Regions from separate parts of the Leucobacter manosquensis genome, predicted to be linked through region 2. Evidence: predicted binding sites of a transcription regulator. Region 2 holds the regulator's gene; each other region holds the start of a gene.
The links. Region 2 encodes HrcA, which represses chaperone genes, less so after heat shock. Its sites were predicted from a motif close to TTNGCACTCGNNNNNNNCGAGTGCNAA; they were not measured.
Positions count from the first base shown of each region.

Region 1 (6,142 bases), 1.8 Mb from region 2:
AGGTCTACGGCACGGGCGGCTCGGCGCACTGGGACTTCGAGCGCATGAATGAGCTGCACCTCTCGGGCGGTCTGGGCGCGGAGAACCAGGGGTACACGCGCGTCATGGCCCGGCCGGGGATGGGTGATTTCAACCGCTTCCAGCCGGGAGCGGGGACCTCGATGGGATACGACGACCTCAAGGTGATCGAGGCCAAGAAGTTCCTCCAGGCGGTGCTCGGACGAGAGGCCATCAACTCGAATATTCAGGATGCGCTGTCGGCGGCCCAGGTGATATCAGCGGCCGAGCGATCGGCCGAGACGCGCACCTGGCAGTCGAGCACGCCGGTCGAGGGCACGACCGCGGCCGGCGCCTGATCCTCATCCACTCGCACTGCACCGACGAAGGAGTCGCACATGGCACATCGCGCACGCATCGCAGCCGCCCCCATCAGCTGGGGCGTCATCGAGGTCCCCGATTGGGGGCTGCAGTTGGAGCGGGAGCGCGTGCTCTCCGAGATGGTGTCGCTCGGGATCACGGCGACGGAGTTCGGGCCGGAAGGGTTTCTGCCCGACGCTCCGGCCGAGCGCGCCGCAGCGCTCGCCGCAGCGGGCCTCGAAGCCGTCGGCGGGTTCTTCCCGGTCGTGCTGCACCGGGCGGCGGTGGATCCGCTGCCGGCGATCGAGCGCGAGCTCGAGGCGTACGTCGCCTCCGGCGCCACGACGCTCGTGCTCTCGGCGGTGACGGGAGCGGAAGGGTATGACGGTGCGATCGAGTTGAGCGACCCGGAATGGGTCACGCTGCTCGCCAACCTCGATCGTGCGCACGATGCCGCCGCCGCCGTCGGGGTGGTGGCGACCCTGCACCCCCATCTCGGCACGGTGGTCGAGTCCCCGAATGCGGTGGAGCGCGTGATCGCAGGCTCCCGTATCGGCCTGTGCCTCGATACGGGTCATTACACGCTCGGCGGCGGCGATCCGGTCGCCTTCGTGGAGCAGTACGCGGACCGCATCGTGCACGCGCATCTGAAGGACGTGAGTCTCGCCGTCGCCGCGCGGGTGCGAGCCGGAGAGATCGACTATCGCGAGGGGGTGCGCCAGGGCATGTATCGGTCACTCGGCGCCGGCGACGCGCGTATCGTGGAGATCGTCCGCGCGCTGCGCGGCGTGGGGTATGCCGGATGGTACGTGGTGGAGCAGGATACGGTCATCGAGCACGAAGCTCACGCGGTAGCGGCGTTCGACAGCGCGCGCCGCAGCGTCGCCTGCCTGCGCGAGGCGCTCGGCGCGACCGACATCCCGGAGGCGTCATGAGTGCGCCGCTGCGCATCGGCATGCTGGGCGCGTCGCGCATCGCCGAGGAGTCGATCATCGCGGCGACGGCGGAGACCGGTGATATTCGTGCCGCTGTCGCGGCGAGGGATCCCGAGCGCGCTCGTCACTACGCCGCCGAACGGGGCTTTTCGGCGGCAGCGGAGAGCTACGCGTCGCTCATCGAAGACGACTCGCTCGACCTCGTCTACATCGGCCTTCCCAACGGGCTGCACGCCGAGTGGGCGGCACGAGCGCTCGAAGCCGGACGCAATGTGCTCGTCGAGAAGCCGTTCGCGGCGAACCTCGCAGAATTCGATCGCGTCGCCGCCAGACTCGAGCGCTCGGCCGGCTGGGCGTGGGAGGCATTCCACTACGCCGATCATCCGGCCATGCATCGCCTCATCGGTCACGTGCGCGAGGGCGCGATCGGGGAGATCCGCGGTGTCGACGTGCATATGGACATGCCGGCGCCCGCGCCGCGCGACCCGCGATGGAGCTTCGATCTCGCCGGCGGCGCGCTGATGGATCTCGGGTGCTACGCGCTGCACGCCCTGCTCCTGCTCGGAGATCAGCTCGGAGGAGAGCTCGGGGGTGTGCGTCTGCCGACTGCGGCGCCGCTCACCCTCGACTTCGCGCGGGCTGAGGGGCACACGGGTGATGCGAGGGTCGATGCGACGGTCGTCGCCGGATTGGAGCTCGGAGGCGTGCCCGTGTCGATGCACACGAGCATGGCGAGCGACGAATGGAACTTCGGGCTCCGAGTGCACGGAAGCCTGGGCGAGGTCGTGCTGCCGAACTTCGTGAAACCCCAGGAGGACGGGCGCCTCATCGTGCGCACGACGACGGGAGCCGGCGTCGAAGAGCGTTCGGAGCACTTGGGCGCCTCGCCGTCGTACACCCACCAACTGCGCCGCATTCGGTCAGCGGTGCGCAGCGGTGAGCGGTCGCGCGTCGGCCTCGAGCACTCCCGTCGTACGATGGCTCTCATCGACGAGGTGTACACGGCGGCGGGTCTGCCGCTTCGGCCGGGCCGCCTGGCCTCCTGATCGCTGCGGCGGCGGATCGGAAGCTCCCTGAGTCCGCGCGTCCCGGTTCGCGCGTGACGCAGTGGGGCGCCCGGCGCCCCACTGCGTCACGCGGCGTGCGTACGGTGCCGGATCAGTGGGTCAGGGACTTCTGAGTGTCGCTCTCGACGTGCTCGGACTGACCCTGCACGGCGATCTTGCGCGGCTTCGCCTGCTCGCTCACGGGGATCACGACGCTGAGCACGCCGTTGTCGTACGAGGCGGAGATGCCGGCGATGTCGACGCCCTGCCCGACGCTGAACTGCCGCAGATAGGTGCCGGAGGGGCGCTCACGCGTCAGCCACTTCGAGCCTTCTGCCACGTCGGCGGTGCGCTGCGCACGGATTGTCAGGAGCTGGCCGTCGACACCGACGTCGATCGAGCCCGGGTCGACGCCGGGCAGATCGGCGTTCAAGACGTACCGCTCGTGGTCGCGCTGGAGGTCGACCGGCATCTGGCGCGGACCGGAGCGCGCTTGCTGGAGCGCTCCTGCGGCCCAGCGATCCAGCTCGCTGAAGGGATCGAATGTCATTGCCATGATGATTTTCTCCTTCCAGTGAAACTTGAGTGGAGGTCACTCAATGTGAATATAAATTAGCACTCGGTACCTGAGAGTGCTAATGAAGCTCGCTGCAAGATCTCTGAAAATCGCGGTCTGTCGGCCGTCGCGGTCGAGGTGCCGAGAGGGGCGCGACGGCGCACTCACGGGGACGTGAGCTGCGCCGCGAGTTGCAGCAACTGCGACTCGGAGCCGATCCTGCCGATGAGTTGCACCCCCATTGCGTGCCCGGTCGGCAGCCGCATCACCGGCACAGCGACCGCTGGCAGCCCTGAGACGTTCACCATCGACGTGAAGGGAGCCCACTCGCACTGCAGCCGGTAGTCGTCATCCGGATGCATCGATGTGAAGGCGCCGACGCGCGGGGGGAGCATCGTGAGTCCGGGAGTGAGGACGGCATCGTAGGCGCCCCACTGCTGTCGCGCGTCTGCGGCGAAATCGCGCAGCCGTGCCCCTGCGCGCTCATGCGCCTCGACGGTTCGTGCGCGGGCGCGCTCGCGGAAGAGGCCGGTGAGGGGCATCAGGCGTGCTGCGGCATCGGGAGCGAGCGCCAGACGCGAGAGGCCCGCCGTCCACGAGGTCGTGAACGCCTCGGGGTACTCCGGGTCGTAGGCGAAGGTCGCCTCATCCATGCGGTGACCGCGGGCGGCGAGGCGCTCCCTGGCCGCCTCGAACGCGGAGCCTGATTCGGCACTGAGCGCGATCGGATACACCGATGCGAACGGCGAGGCCGCAGAGTACGCGATGCGGAGTCCGGTGAGCTCATCGGCGGCGCGCACGGCCGCCAAGGCTGGCTCCCCCGTCGCGCCGCGCTGCGCATCGAAGAGCATCGCCGCGTCGGCCGGGTCCCGGGCCAAGGGGCCGCTCACCGTCAACCGCGGCGCACCGAACTCGTCGTGCAGGGAGGGAGCGGCCGCGGCCAGATCCCCTGGCACCGCGCCGAGACCCGGCTTGAGCCCGACGAGACCGCACGCGAGCGCTGGGATGCGGATCGAACCGCCGCCATCCGTTCCCGGACCCATGGGGATGAGATCGGCCGCGACCGCAGCCGCGCTCCCGCCGGAGGATCCGCCCGGAGTGCGCGAGGGGTCGAGCGGATTGCGCGCGGGTGGCGCGATGGCGTTCTCGGAGTAACCGGTCAGGCCGAGCTCCGACACCTGCGTCTTCCCGAGCGGAATCGCTCCGGCCGCGCGCAGCATCGCGACTCCCGGAGCGTCGGCGGTGGCCACGCGGTGGCGAAGGGCGGCACTGCCGCGGGTCGTCGCCATTCCGGCGACCTCTACGAGGTCCTTGACGGCGATGGGCAGCCCATGGAGACGAGGCAGCGTCGAGCGTTCCGAGCGTGATGTCGCCGCGAATCGCGCGTCGGCTGCCGTCGCGTCCGTGTGAGCCTGGTCGCCGATGACCGCGAGGAATGCTCCGAGTTCGTGGTGCGCCTCGATGCGGCGCAGATACCGTTCGGCCACCTCGCGCGCGGAGACGTCGCCGCGGCGGAGCGCGTCGCGCCATGCCAGCGCGGTCTCCGCCGTCGCGTATTCCATCCGCCCAGCTTACGAGCGCCAGCGCCGGGAATGCGCGTCGAAGCGCATCCGTTCCTCCGAGGCGCCCGGTGCCGGCGCAGCGAGGACGCCGTTCCCGGCGCGGGGTGTATAGTGATACTCGTTCTCATTAGAAAGTGTGTCATGACTCAGAAGCCCCGCTCCGTGAAACCCGCCGTTCTCGCCGCCGCAGCACTCGCATCGCTCCTGGCACTCACCGCCTGCAGCGGCGGCGCCAATGCCGACGACGGCGGCGACGCCGGGCTCAAGGTCGTCGCGACCACGACGCAGCTGACCGACTTCGCGAGCGAAGTGGGGGGCGACGACATCGAGCTCACCGGCCTGCTCGCCCCGAACGCCTCGGCGCACCACTTCGACCCGAGTCCCGCCGATCTGCTGGCGCTCGGGAAGGCCGACGTGCTGATCGTGAACGGGGCCGACCTCGAGAGCTTCGTCGACGATGCGGTGGATGCCTCCGGCTTCGACGGCACCATCATCACAGCGGCCGATGGCATCGACCTCGACGAGGCGAAGCACATCACCGCCGAGGGCGCCGCAACGGACGAGCACGAGCACGAGCACGCTGACGAAGCGGATCACGAACACGATCACGCGGATGAGGCCGAGCACGACCACGATCACGGCGACGTGAACCCGCACATCTGGACGTCGCCGAAGAACGCCGTCGGCATGGTGACGGAGATCGCCGACGGACTCGCAGCGGCGGACGCGGATCACGCGGGCGACTACGAGCAGCGCGCCGCGTCGTACACCGAGCGTCTGCAAGAGCTCGACACGTGGATCGCCGCGCAGTTCGAACGGGTGCCGGCAGACGAGCGGGTGCTCGTGAGCGGCCACGATTCGCTCCGGTACTACCTGCATGACTACGGGATCGAGTTCGCCGGGTCGATCCTGCCCAGCTTCGAAGACAACGCCGAGCCGAGCGCCGCCGAAATCGACGCGCTCGTCGCCTCCATCGAAGAGCACGGCGTGCGAGCGGTATTCGTCGAGTCGTCGATGAGCCCGAAGCTCGCGCAGACGATCGCCGACGAGGCGGGCGTCGAGGTCGTCGACTCCGAGAACCTCTACGCGGATTCGCTGGGCGCACCCGACAGCGATGGAGCGACCTACATCGGCGCGACGGTGCACAACACGGAACTCATTCTCGACGCGTGGGGCGCCCAGGTGGATGCGGTGCCCGATAGTCTGCAGGGATGACGGCCGCACGCGACGCAGCAGCATCTGATCCCGGCGACGCGCAGCACTGCGCAGCCCCGGAGCCGATGCAGGCAGGCGGGGCCGACGGGGGTGCCGAGAGAGGCGCGCTCGCAGCCTCCGATGCGGCGTTGGTGCTCGAAGGGGCAGCCTTCGGATACCACGGGACGTCGAGGGTCGAGGGCCTGACGCTCGCGGTTCCCGTGGGCGCTGCGGTCGCGCTGATCGGACCGAACGGCTCGGGCAAATCGACGCTGCTGCGCGGCATCCTGGGGCTGGCCGAACTCACCGGCGGTTCGATCCGGGTGTTCGGCGAGACTCCGGATCGTGCCAGGCGCCGCATCGGGTCCTTGCCGCAGGCGGACACCCGCGATGCGACGCTTCCGGTCACGCTCCGCCAGGTCGTGACCATGGGTCTCTACCGCTCGCGCGGAGCACTGCGCCCGATCGGCCGAACCGGCCGCGAGGCGGTCT
Region 1 covers NZ_JAFEVO010000001.1:2,348,617-2,354,758, forward strand. Annotated here, with positions in the region: gene JSQ98_RS10970 (Gfo/Idh/MocA family protein) at 1-356, shown strand, start outside; gene JSQ98_RS10975 (sugar phosphate isomerase/epimerase family protein) at 396-1,292, shown strand; gene JSQ98_RS10980 (Gfo/Idh/MocA family protein) at 1,289-2,338, shown strand; gene JSQ98_RS10985 (Hsp20/alpha crystallin family protein) at 2,451-2,894, opposite strand; gene JSQ98_RS10990 (amidase) at 3,059-4,456, opposite strand; gene JSQ98_RS10995 (metal ABC transporter substrate-binding protein) at 4,598-5,671, shown strand; gene JSQ98_RS11000 (metal ABC transporter ATP-binding protein) at 5,668-6,142, shown strand, end outside.
Region 1: a site for HrcA is predicted at 2,951-2,977, ahead of JSQ98_RS10985 (Hsp20/alpha crystallin family protein). Genes of this name have one in related genera too.

Region 2 (6,142 bases):
GCGCCACAACCTCTCGTACTGGACGGGTGAGGACTGGTGGGCGGCCGGCCCCGGAGCCCACAGCCACGTGGGCGGAGTGCGGTGGTGGAACGTGAAGCATCCGGGCGCATACGCGCAGCGCATGGCGCAGGGCGTCTCGCCCGCGCATTCGCGCGAGACCCTGTCGGAGGCGGCTCGGCGAGAGGAGCGCATCCTGCTCGAGACCAGGATCGTCGACGGGCTTCCCGCTGACGTGCTGAGCGCCGACGAACGTCGCTCGATCCCGCAGCTCATCGCGGACGGGCTCCTCGACGGGCGGGCCGCGATCGCCGGACGCCTCGTTCCCACGCTGCGCGGGCGACTGCTCGCCGACACCGTCGTGCACCGACTGCTGGGCGGCTGATCCCATCCCCGTCGGGGCTGCGGGACGCCGCTCGTGGACCCCTCGCACGACCGTGTTCGCTGGGAGCGGTAGCGGTCGCATGCCACCGTGCCTGCGCTAGACTTGGCACTCGGAACAAGTGAGTGCCAGGGTCAGGAGGGGCGATGGTTTCGGAGCGCAGCCTCGCGGTATTGCACGCGATCGTGGGCGATTACGTGTCGTCGAACGAGCCCGTCGGGTCGAAGGCGATCGTCGACCGCCACAGCTTCGGCGTCTCCGCAGCGACCATTCGCAATGACATGGCCCTGCTCGAGGAAGACGAGCTCATTGCGCAGCCGCACACGTCCTCGGGCCGCGTGCCCACCGACAAGGGGTACCGGCTCTACGTCGACACGCTCGCACGCATTCGTCCGTTGAGTTCGGCGCAGCGATCCGCGATCGAGCGCTTCCTCGGCGAGTCGTCGGACCTCGACGACGTCATGGCGCGCACGGTGCGCATGCTCTCCCAGCTCACCAACCAGGTCGCGGTCGCGCAGTACCCGTCGCTGCGCCGCACGGTCGTGCGTCACATCGACCTCGTCGCGATCGGCGAGGATCGGGTGCTCAGCGTCCTGATTCTCGGCAGCGGAGTGGTGGAGCAGCAGGTGGCCCTCCTTCCAGCCTCGCGCGTCACGGAGGCGTGGGTGCACGGCCTCCGGCAGCGCATCGCCGATGCGGCGGTGGGCAGCGACGTCGAGACGGCTGCGGGTGCGGTGACGCGTCTCGTGGAGGATCTGCCGCTCTGGTCGCAACCAGACGAGTCCGATCTCGTGCGCCGCGTGCTCGCGGTGGTGTCGGGGCAATTGCAGGCCAACCGCAATGACCGCATCGCCGTTGCTGGCGCCGCGAACCTCTCCCGACCGGATGGCGAGTTCGCCGGATCGCTGCCCGTCGTGCTCGAAGCCATTGAGGAGCAGGTCACCCTGCTTCGACTTCTCGGCGAGCTGGTGCACGACGACCGCGATGTCTCGGCGTCGATCGGTCGTGAGAACGAGGCCTACGGGCTCTCAGAGACCTCGATCATCGCGTCGAAGTACGAGGACGGCATCGCGATCTCGAAACTCGGCGTATTGGGGCCGCTGCGTATGGACTACGCCGGCAACATCGCCACAGTGCGCGCGATCGCGCGCTACCTCAACCGATTCTTGGGGGAGGAGCGGTAGCCGCCGCTCCTCCTGCCCACCCGACGACACCCCTACCTGAGGAGCGATATAGCGTGGCCGATCATTACGAGACCCTCGGCGTCTCCCGCGAAGCGAGCGCCGAAGAGATCAAGAAGGCCTACCGGCGGCTGGCACGCCAGTTGCACCCGGACGTGAACCCGAGCGAGGACGCGGCCGAGCAGTTCAAGAGCGTGACGCATGCGTACGACGTGCTGAGCGACCCCGAGCAGCGGCAGCACTACGACATGGGCGGCTCGCAGGGGGGCGCCGCCGGGTTCGGCGACATCTTCGAGACCTTCTTCGGCGGCGCCGGATTCGGCGGTGCGGGTCAGCGCGGTCCGCGTTCGCGCTCGGAGCGCGGGGACGACGCGATGATCCGGGTCGACGTCTCGCTTGAAGACGTCATCTTCGGCACGCAGCGCGAGATCACCGTGAATACGGCGGTGCTCTGCGAAGTCTGCCAGGGCAGTTGCTGCCAGCCGGGCACGCATCCCGTCACCTGCGACGTCTGCGGTGGCCAGGGGCAGGTGCAGCGCCAGGTACGGTCGCTCTTCGGCAATGTGGTCACCATGCACCCGTGCGGCAGCTGCCAGGGGTACGGCACCATCATCGAGCATCCCTGCGTGCAGTGCGCGGGCAAGGGGCGCGTGCGCGAGCGCCGCACCTTCCCCATCGAGGTTCCCTCCGGCATCGACACCGGCACGCGCCTGCAGATGCGCGGCGGCGGCGAGGTGGGCCCCGGCGGCGGGCCGAACGGCGACCTGTTCATCGAGTTCCGCGTGATGCATCACGACATTTTCAGCCGTGACGGCAATGACCTGCTGTGCACGATGCAGCTCTCCATGACCGATGCGATTCTCGGCGCCGATGCGAAGCTCGCGGGCCTCGACGGCGAGGTCGAGGTCGAGGTCGAGCCGGGGGTGCAATCCGGAGACATGCTCACGGTTCGCGGTCGCGGGATCCAGGGACTGCGCAGCACGACGCGCGGTGATCTGAAGATCGCCGTGCAGGTCGCCACGCCGACGAAGCTCTCGAATCGGGAGAAGGATCTGGTGCGGCAGCTCGCCTCGCTGCGCAAGGACGATGCTCCGCACCTCGGCGAATTCCATCAGGGCTTCTTCGGCAAGATTCGCGACCGCTTCTTCCGTCAGGGCTGAGCGTGGCCAACCTCTACTACCGCGAAGACCTCGACGCTTCCGACATCGTTCCGGGGTCGCTCGTCGAGGTGAGCGGTGATGAGGGACGTCACGCCGTACGCGTGAGCCGCCTGCGCGTCGGCGAGCGGACGGCGATCGGCGACGGTGCCGGCGCACTGGGGGACGGCGCGGTCGAGTCGGTCGCGAAGGATCGCTTCACCGTGCGCATCGATCGCGTCATTCCGTCAGCGCCGCCCGCCGGTCCGCGTCTGGTGCTCGTGCAGGCGCTCGCGAAGGGCGACCGAGACGAGCGAGCCGTGGAGCAGGCGACCGAGTTCGGCGTCGATGCCATCGTGCCGTGGCAGGCCGCGCGTTCCGTCTCCCGCTGGGATGGCTCCGGTGCCCAGGAGAGGATCGCGAAGGGGCTCGCGAAGTGGAGGCGCGTCGCGCGAGAGGCGTCGAAGCAATCGATGCGCGCGCGCATTCCCGAAGTGCGCGAGCCGGTTTCGCTCGACGGGTTGCGCGAGATCGCGAGCCGCGAGCAGGAGACGGTCGTCGTGCTGCACCCGCGCGGCACCTCTCGGGTCTCGACGTGGGCGCGGTCCGCAGCCGAATCCGCGCACCCGGCTGATGAGCTGCTGCTCGTCGTCGGACCGGAGGGCGGGTTCGCCGGCGACGAGCTCGACGGGTTGGAGGAAGCCGGAGCATCGATTCTGCTCCTCGGCGACACGGTGCTCCGGACCTCCTCCGCCGGTCCCGCTGCGCTCGCGGTGCTGAATGCGGCGTTCCAGCGCTGGTGAGCCGGGCTGCCGCTGATCAGCGCCGCCGGAAGCGAGGATCCGCCTCGACGCGTGCGTGGGAATCCGAGTCGCCGTGATTGTCGCCGGTGAGGGTCGTCTCATCGAATGGCGCCTCCCCGCGGAGCACTCGATGCACGCGCTGCATATCGACCTGCTTCGTCCATGATCCGAGGAGCAGCGTCGCAACAGCGTTGCCGGTGAAGTTGGTGAGCGCCCGCCCTTCCGACATGAAGCGGTCGATGCCGACGATCACGCCGACCCCGTCGACGAGCTCAGGCCGGTACGCCTGCAGTCCGCCCGCGAGTGTCGCGAGTCCCGCGCCCGTCACACCGGCGGCTCCCTTCGAAGCGATGATCATGAAGACGAGCAGCCCGATCTGCTCGCTGAGGCTCATGGGGTCTCCCATTCCGGCGGCGATGAAGAGCGAGGCCATGGTCAGGTAGATCGCGGTGCCGTCGAGGTTGAACGAGTACCCCGTGGGCACCGTGATGCCGACGACGGGTTTCGAGACTCCGAGGTGTTCCATCTTCGCGATCAACCGCGGCAGGGCCGATTCGGATGACGACGTGCCCACGATGAGCAGGTACTCGCGTCCGAGGTACTTCATGACTGCGAAGATGTTGACGCGCGTGACCGCATAGAGCAGGGTGCCGAGCACTCCGACGATGAAGACGATGCAGGTGATGTAGAAGCCGAGCATGAGCACTCCGAGACTCCAGATCGCTGCGATCCCGGTTTTCCCGACGACAGCCGCGATGGCCCCGAATGCTCCGAGCGGGGCGAGCCAGAGGATCATGCTGAGAACGCGGAAGACCAGCGTCTGCAGGTGCTTGATGGCGTCCATGATGGGCGTCGCGCGTTCGCCGAGGCCCTGGAGTGCGAAGCCCGTGAGGAGAGCGATGAAGAGGACCTGGAGCACGCTCTCGCCCGTGAACGCGGAGAAGAACGTCGTCGGGATGATGCCGAGCACGAAATCCTGTGTGCTGCTGCTTTCGCCCGTGACCGTGTACTCCGCTCCCTGCATGTCGAGGCCTGTTCCCGGGTGGAGCAGGTTGCCGACGACCAGGCCGATCGCCAGAGCGAATGTGGACATGGTCATGAAGTAGGCGAGGGCGAGCCCGCCGATCTTTCCGACCGTCGCGGCCGTGGCGATGGAGCCGACGCCGATGACGATGGTGCAGAAGATGATCGGCGCGATCATCATCTTGATGAGTCCGACGAACGCCTTGCCGAGCGGTTCGAGACCGACGGCGAAATCGGGCGCCACGAGCCCGATCACGGCTCCGAGCACGACCGCGATGACCACGGCGACGTAGAGCCAAGTGTGTTTGTCCCACCCCCTCCGGCGGGGTTTGCGCGGTGCCGATCGGGATCCGGTGAGTGCTGTCGCGGCCATGCTGCTCCTTCTGAGAACGCCGTTGTCCATGTCGATCGCATCCGGCGTGCCGCTCCGGCAGCACCGCGATGCGCTGATCACGCTAAGCCGCTCGCGCGGTGCCCGGGCGTTTCGGGCTTATCGGACCCGCAATCGAGCGGCAGCGCGTGCCCGGCCCGACGTGACCGTGCGATAATGTGACCCATGAGTCACGGCCGACCATCGAGCGCGACCTCGCGCGTCTTCGTCATCCTGCTCGGCGGAGCGCTCACCGTGAGCGTCATCGTCACCGCAGTCCTCATGTGGGATAGCCGGCGGGCCGAGTACCGGCGCACCGAGCGCGCCACCCAGGCTCTGGCAGTCGCAATCGCCGCGGCGCCCGAAACTGTTGAGGCACTGGCAGGGCCGATCGAATCAGAACGAGTGACAGCCTTGCAGCAGCGGATGTCGGAGCTCCGGCAGGACGTCGGAGTGAGCTACGTCACGGTGATGGATGCCAGGGGAAGACGGTTCACGCACCCCGATGCGGAGGAGATCGGGAAACGGTACCTCGGCACCATACCGGACGAGCCGGAGCGCTTCACCGAGCGCTGGACGGGGACGCTCGGCCCGTCGATCCGCACGATCGCTCCGGTCGCCGGGCCATCCGGGTTGACGATCGGATGGGTATCGGTCGGAATCACCGTGACCTCGGTCGCTCAGGAGATCTCGCGCGAGATTCCCCTCGCCCTTGCCGTGAGCGGAGCCTTCGCCGTGACCGGCGGCGTCGCAGCATTCGGAGCCGGAAGAATCACACGCCGCATCACCGGCGACCTGTCGGCCGAAGCGGTGCGCGACGCGATCATCTCTCACGATTCGCTGCGGACGCTCAGCGAGTCGCTCAGGGCGCAGACCCACGAGCACGCGAACCGCCTGCACGCCGCGATCGCCCTGCTCGAACTGGGGCGGAAGGACGAGGCCGTCGAGATGCTCGCGGCGACGGCGCATCGCAGCCAGGAACTGGCCGACCTCGTGGCGGCGCCTGACGCGCTCGAACCGGCCGTCAGCGCACTGATCGTCGGCAAAACGGCGCAGGCCGCCGAGCGGGGCGTCTCCATCGCCGTCGATATCGACCCGGAACTCCCGGATCTTCCGATCGAGGCGATGGAACTCGTATCCGTCATCGGCAACCTGCTGGACAATGCGATCGACGCGGCCGCGACGAGCAGCACCCGCTCCCGAGAGGTCGCGCTGCGGATGCGCGCGGGCGCTCCTGGCGAGGGAGTGAT
Region 2 covers NZ_JAFEVO010000001.1:540,615-546,756, forward strand. Annotated here, with positions in the region: gene hemW (radical SAM family heme chaperone HemW) at 1-382, shown strand, start outside; gene hrcA (heat-inducible transcriptional repressor HrcA) at 526-1,563, shown strand; gene dnaJ (molecular chaperone DnaJ) at 1,617-2,720, shown strand; gene JSQ98_RS02485 (16S rRNA (uracil(1498)-N(3))-methyltransferase) at 2,723-3,499, shown strand; gene JSQ98_RS02490 (cation:dicarboxylate symporter family transporter) at 3,516-4,895, opposite strand; gene JSQ98_RS02495 (sensor histidine kinase) at 5,079-6,142, shown strand, end outside.

Region 3 (6,142 bases), 2.6 Mb from region 2:
CGTGCGGTGCGGTGACAGCGCACCGGCGACCGTGACTCCGGCGTCGCGGATCTCGCCGAGCCGCGCGGTGATGAGCTCTGCTTGGATCGGAGCCGCGTACAGCTCGCGCATCCGCGCCACCGCCGCGAGTTCGTCGTCGATGGTCGCGAGTTCCGCGAGGAGCGGCTCGGGATCATCGTGACGCGTCCACAGACCCTCGAGGTTGAGGACGCCGAGACCGCCGAGCTCGCCGAGCGCGATGGCCGCGGCGGGAGACATGACGGAGTCCATCGGAGCGCCGAGCACCGGGATGTCGAATTGGAAGGCATCGATCGACCACGCGGTCGAGACGAGCTCCGGGTCGCGGGTGCGCCGCGTCGGCACGATGCCGATCTCGTCGAAGGTGTACACGCGCCGTGCACGCTTACCGCGGCCGATCTCGATCTCGTTACTCACCCGCCCAGTCTATCTGGCGGCGGCTGAGCATGCCGAGCGCGCGGGCCGCGTCTGCCTGCTGCCGGAGCCGGGCGAGGTGCATTCTGCGACCGAGACGCGCCCTGCACACGCAGAAGGGCCCGGATCGAAACCGACCCGGGCCCTTCGACGTGCACGTCTCAGCGCTTGTAATTCGGCGCTTCAACGACCATCTGCACGTCGTGCGGGTGCGACTCCTTCAGCCCCGCCGACGTGATGCGCACGAAGTTGCCGCGCTCCTTGAGGTCGGTGATCGAACGGGCGCCGACATAGAACATCGACTGACGCAGGCCGCCGATCATCTGGTGGCTGACGGCTCCGACCGGTCCGCGGTAGGGCACCTGCCCTTCGATGCCTTCAGGAATGAGCTTCTCATCGCTCGGCACGTCCGCCTGGAAGTAGCGGTCCTTCGAGTACGACGTGCGCTCGCCGCGCGTCTGGAGAGCGCCGAGCGATCCCATGCCGCGGTAGTTCTTGAACTGCTTGCCGCCGACGAAGACCAGATCCCCGGGGCTCTCATCGGTACCGGCGAGCAGGGAGCCCATCATGACCGAGGACGCACCGGCGACGAGCGCCTTGGCGATGTCGCCCGAGTGCTGCAGACCGCCATCGGCGATCACGGGCACACCCGCAGGGGTCGCGGCTTTCGCCGCTTCGTACACTGCCGTGACCTGGGGCACACCGACACCCGCGATGACGCGCGTCGTGCAGATCGACCCGGGGCCGACGCCGACCTTCACCGCGTCTGCGCCGGCATCGACGATGGCTTTGGCTCCCGCGTACGTCGCGACGTTGCCGCCGATGACGTCGACGGCAGCGAATGCCGGGTCGGCCTTGATCTTCGCGATGATGTCGAGCACGCCCTTGCTGTCACCGTTCGCGGTGTCGACGACGAGCACATCGACGCCGGCCTCGACGAGGGCGCTCGCGCGCTTCCATGCGTCTCCGAAGAACCCGACGGCGGCTCCGACGCGCAGCCGACCTGCTTCGTCTTTGGTGGCGAGCGGGTACTGCTCTTCCTTGTCGAAGTCCTTCACCGTGATGAGGCCAGTGAGACGACCCTCTTCGTCGACGAGCGGGAGCTTCTCGATCTTGTGCTTGCGGAAGATCGCCGCCGCGTCTTCTCGGGAGATCCCGCGAGGTCCGGTGATGAGTGGCATGCGCGTCATCGCGTCCTCGACCCGCACCTGGGAGCGGTCCTTCGGATCGATGAATCGCATGTCGCGGTTCGTGATGATGCCGAGCAGCACATCGTTGGAGTCGACGACGGGGAGACCCGACACGCGATACTCACCGCAGATCGCATCGACTTCTGCCACGGAAGCGTCGACGGAGGTCGTCACGGGGTTCGTGATCATGCCGGCTTCGCTGCGCTTCACCCGGTCGACCATCTCGGCCTGATCCTGGATCGACAGATTGCGGTGCAGGATGCCGAGACCTCCGTTGCGTGCCATGGCGACCGCCATGCGGGTCTCCGTCACCGTGTCCATCGCCGCCGAGATCAACGGGATCTGGAGCCGGATGCGCCGGGTGAGCTGGGTCGAGGTGTCCGCCTCGCTGGGGATGACGTCGGTGTGCGCGGGCAGCAGCAGCACATCGTCGTAGGTCAGACCGGTGAACGCGAAGGGGTCACGCTGTTCCATGGAACCTCTATCTGTGTAGTGGGTGGGGCTCTCAGAGATTCGCGGGCGACCGGGATGCGGCGCCCGTACCGTCTCTCAGTCTAGGGGAATCGGGGCCGTGTTGACCTGCGCCGTCGGCGAACGCCGGAGTTGCAGCACCATGTCGACGATCAGGATCACGAGCGCGATCCAGACGCCGATGAAGCCGATCCAGCGTCCTGTCGTGATCTCCTCCTGCGTGACGAATGCACCGTAGAAGAATCCGAGGATCGGCGTCAGGAACTGCAGGAATCCGATGTGCGCGAGCGGCAGTCGTCGGGTGGCTTCGCCGAACAGGATCAGCGGGATGGCGGTCACGATGCCGCTGAACAGCACCAGCGTGGTGATGCCGGTGCCGAACGTGAAGGCCGTCAACCCGGAGGTCGCCGCGATCAGGCCGAGCTGCACCGCGGCGACCGGAAGGGTGGCGAAGGTCTCGATCGTGAGCCCGGTGATGCCGTCCACCGTTTCGCCCGCGTGCTTGTGCACGGCCCCGTAGAGACCGAAGGAGAGCGCGATGCCGAGGGCGATCCATGGGAAGGAGCCGTACGCGATTGCGGCGATCAGCACGCTGACGCCCGCGATGATCACCGCGATCCACTGCAGGCGGCTGAGGCGCTCCTTGCGGAACACGACTCCGATGAGAATGGTGAACAGCGGATTGATGAAGTAGCCGAGCGACGTCTCGAGCACATGGCCGGTCATGACGCCGATGATGAAGATCTGCCAGTTCGCATACAGGAAGAGCGCGGAGAGCGCGAACCATCCGAGCAGTCTGGGAGTGCGCAGGATCACCGCGACTCGCTGCCACCGCCGTGTGACGGTGACGAGCAGTACGCAGAAGACCAGCGTGGTCGCGACCCGCCAGGGCACGACCTCGAGGGGGCCGACCATCGCGATGAGTCCGAAGTAGAAGGGGAACGCGCCCCACCAGAGATATGCGCCGAGACCGAATCCGAGTCCCGCACGTGTCCGCTGCATCGAAGCAGTCTACTCCCGACGCACCCCCGGGTACGACAGCGGCCCCGCCGATCCCGGAGGATCGGCGGGGCCGCTGCGGAAGCGCCGCTGTTAGCGGGTGACGACGGCGAGGATGTCGCGAGCGGAGAGGACGAGGTAGTCCTCACCGCCGACCTTGACCTCGGTGCCGCCGAACTTCGAGTAGATCACGATGTCGCCGGTGGCGACGTCGAGCGGGATACGGGTGCCCGAGTCGGAGACCCGACCGGGACCCACCGCGACAACTTCGCCCTCCTGGGGCTTTTCCTTGGCGCTATCGGGGATCACGAGACCGGAAGCGGTGGTCTGCTCTGCCTCGACCTGCTTGATAACGATACGATCCTCGAGCGGCTTGATGGCGACCGACACGGTTGACCTCTTTCCAATGTCTGAAGTGTTTCCGCGCCCGCCCCATGCGAGCGCGTCTACCCAGAGTCTATGGCTCCCGTTGGCACTCGTGCAAGGGGAGTGCCAGCGTCGCGGCACGGAATCGCCGACAGCGAACAGTGCGCCGTGCCTAGAATGGAATCACGCCCTGGACTGGCATCGCCAGCGGGTCCGCGGCTCGCACCCGCTTGATTCGACGCCAACCGATGGAGGAGCAATGTCCACGCCTCAGTACCCCGAGCAGCCCACCACTCCCCTGCCGCACCTGGACCAAGATGCGACCCCGGGCCAGCAGGGCCAGACCCCGCCCCAGACGAGCGCTCCGCAGCCCCCCTCGTACCAGCCGCCGCAGAGCTACAGCTCGCAGGCGTACGGCTCGCAGGGGTACGGATCGCGGTCGACGGCGCCCATCCCGACGGGGACCACCCTCGACAAGACGAACACGTTCGCGTTCCTCTCGATCATCTTCGCATTCCTGAGCCCCGTCGCCGGAATCGTCTTCGGGCACATGGGGCTCAGCCAGATCAAGCGCACGGGTGATTCAGGCCGCGGCATCGCGCTGACCGGGCTCATCATCAGCTACGCCTACTTCGTGCTGCTCGCACTCTTCATCGTCGTGTACATCGGCTTCCTCTTCACCATCTTCGCGGCTCTGGGAAGCTCGCTGTCAGGTTTCGATTCCTACTCCTCGTACTGACATGACTGATGCGCCGAGCGCATCGGGGCGGCCTCGGAGCGTGGCTCCGGGGCCGCCCCCATTCGTCGAGCCCCCGCCCGGTTGGGAGTTCCTCCTCACCGATCAGGGTCTCGCCGCTCTCGCCGAGGCGACCCTCGAACTCGAGAGCGGCGCCGCACCGGATGCGGTCAATCGCCGCCTGAGGACGCTCGGGCGAGCGCCCGAGGAAGCAGCTGCCCTCCTCACGCAGGCGCAGTTGCGCGAACGGGCGCGTGCGAAGTTCGGTCCCCTCGCGAGCGAACTGCTGTTCACTCCGGCTGGGCTGGAGCAGGCGAGCAGGATCTCGGTGTCGCGCGGACATGCGGCCCGGTTCAGCGACGCCGGGTGCGAACGGGTGGCCGACCTCGGCTGCGGCATCGGCACGGAATCGATCGCGATGCTCGAGCAGGGCATCGCTCCCGAGGCTGTGGAACTGGATGGGTTCACCGCTCGACTCGCCGAGCACAACCTCGCGACCGTCGCCGCCCGGCGCGGGAGCCGCGCCCCTCGCGTGCGCACGGCTGACGCCGTCGATGTCGACCTCTCGGGAATCGACGGAGCGTTCCTCGATCCCGCGCGGCGCACCGCTGGACACCGCGAGACCCGCCGCCTCTCCTCCCCCGACGACTATTCGCCGTCGCTCGATTTCGCCTTCGGCATCGGATCTCGGATGCCGACGGGCGTCAAGCTGGGTCCGGGGCTCGATCGAGACCTCATTCCAGGAGAGGCAGAGGCCCAGTGGGTCTCCGTCGACGGGCATGTCGTCGAGACCGCGCTCTGGTTCGGCGCGCTCGCGAGACCAGGAATCGCTCGCGCGGCACTGGTGCACCGGGGCGGCGCGATTCACGAGATGACGGCGTCTGGCGATGCTCCCGATGTCGACGTCCGTTCGATGGGCGAGTATCTCTACGAGCCCGATGGGGCCGTGATTCGCGCGCGTCTCATCGGTGCGCTTGCAGAGCATCTGGGTGCTGGCATGATGAGCGCCGGCATCGCGTACCTCACCGGAGACGAACTGATCGCAACGCCGTTCGCGCAGACCTTCCGCCTGCTCGAACGGCTGCCCGTCAAGGAGAAGGCTCTGCGAAGGGCGCTCGCCGCGCGGGGCATCGGCACGCTCGAGATCAAGAAGCGCGGCGCCGACGTCGATCCCGCGGCCTTGCGCGCGCGACTGCGCCTGCGCGGAGCGGAGCACGCCACCCTGCTGCTCACGCGCGATGAGACCGGAAAGCACTGCGCGCTCCTCGCGGAGCGCTGCTGATCGCATCCTGTGCAACGCACGGAAGGCCCGAGGCGGATGCGCCCCGGGCCTTCGCACATGCAGCGGACTCGTTACTGGTCCAGCTGCTCCAACTGCTGCTGCAGGTTCGGGTCGTTCAGCGCGGCGCCGATGACGAGCGCAACGACGATCATCGCGATGATCGAGATGACGATGGCGAGGGCGCCGGTGATGATGCCGGTGAGGGCCATCCCCTTCGGCTGCCCCTTCTTCCGCGCCACGATGCCGAGCACCAGCGCGACCACGCCGCCGATGATGCCGACGATGCTCACCGGCCACGAGATCAGGAGGCTCACGATGCCCACGATCATCGTCGAGAGCGCGAGCCCCTTCGGCTGAGCAGGACCGCCCGAGTATGCCGGAGCGCCGGGGTTCGTCGCTGCGGGGTCGTACGCCGGAGCGCTCGGCGCGGTGTGCGCGTTCGGAGTGTGCGCGTTCGGGGTGCCGGACGGCGCGGGCGGGGGCGGAACCGGGTTCGAATTGCGGTCGTTGCCTGGCAGATTGTCGGACATGATTCTCCTTCGATCAAACGTCGATGAGGCGCATTCCCCCATTCTTCCTTCAAAGATAACGTTCAGCTTCAGCGAATGGCGAGTTTTCTCCCGGACCTGAAGCGGCCTTGACAGGCGGCTTCTCCGTCAGAGCACC
Region 3 covers NZ_JAFEVO010000001.1:3,114,798-3,120,939, reverse strand. Annotated here, with positions in the region: gene JSQ98_RS14605 (GuaB3 family IMP dehydrogenase-related protein) at 1-435, opposite strand, end outside; gene guaB (IMP dehydrogenase) at 594-2,096, opposite strand; gene rarD (EamA family transporter RarD) at 2,172-3,095, opposite strand; gene groES (co-chaperone GroES) at 3,186-3,482, opposite strand; gene JSQ98_RS14585 (DUF4190 domain-containing protein) at 3,718-4,197, shown strand; gene JSQ98_RS14580 (THUMP-like domain-containing protein) at 4,199-5,476, shown strand; gene JSQ98_RS14575 (DUF4190 domain-containing protein) at 5,548-6,006, opposite strand; gene tsaD (tRNA (adenosine(37)-N6)-threonylcarbamoyltransferase complex transferase subunit TsaD) at 6,133-6,142, opposite strand, start outside.
Region 3: a site for HrcA is predicted at 3,562-3,588, ahead of groES (co-chaperone GroES). Genes of this name have one in related genera too.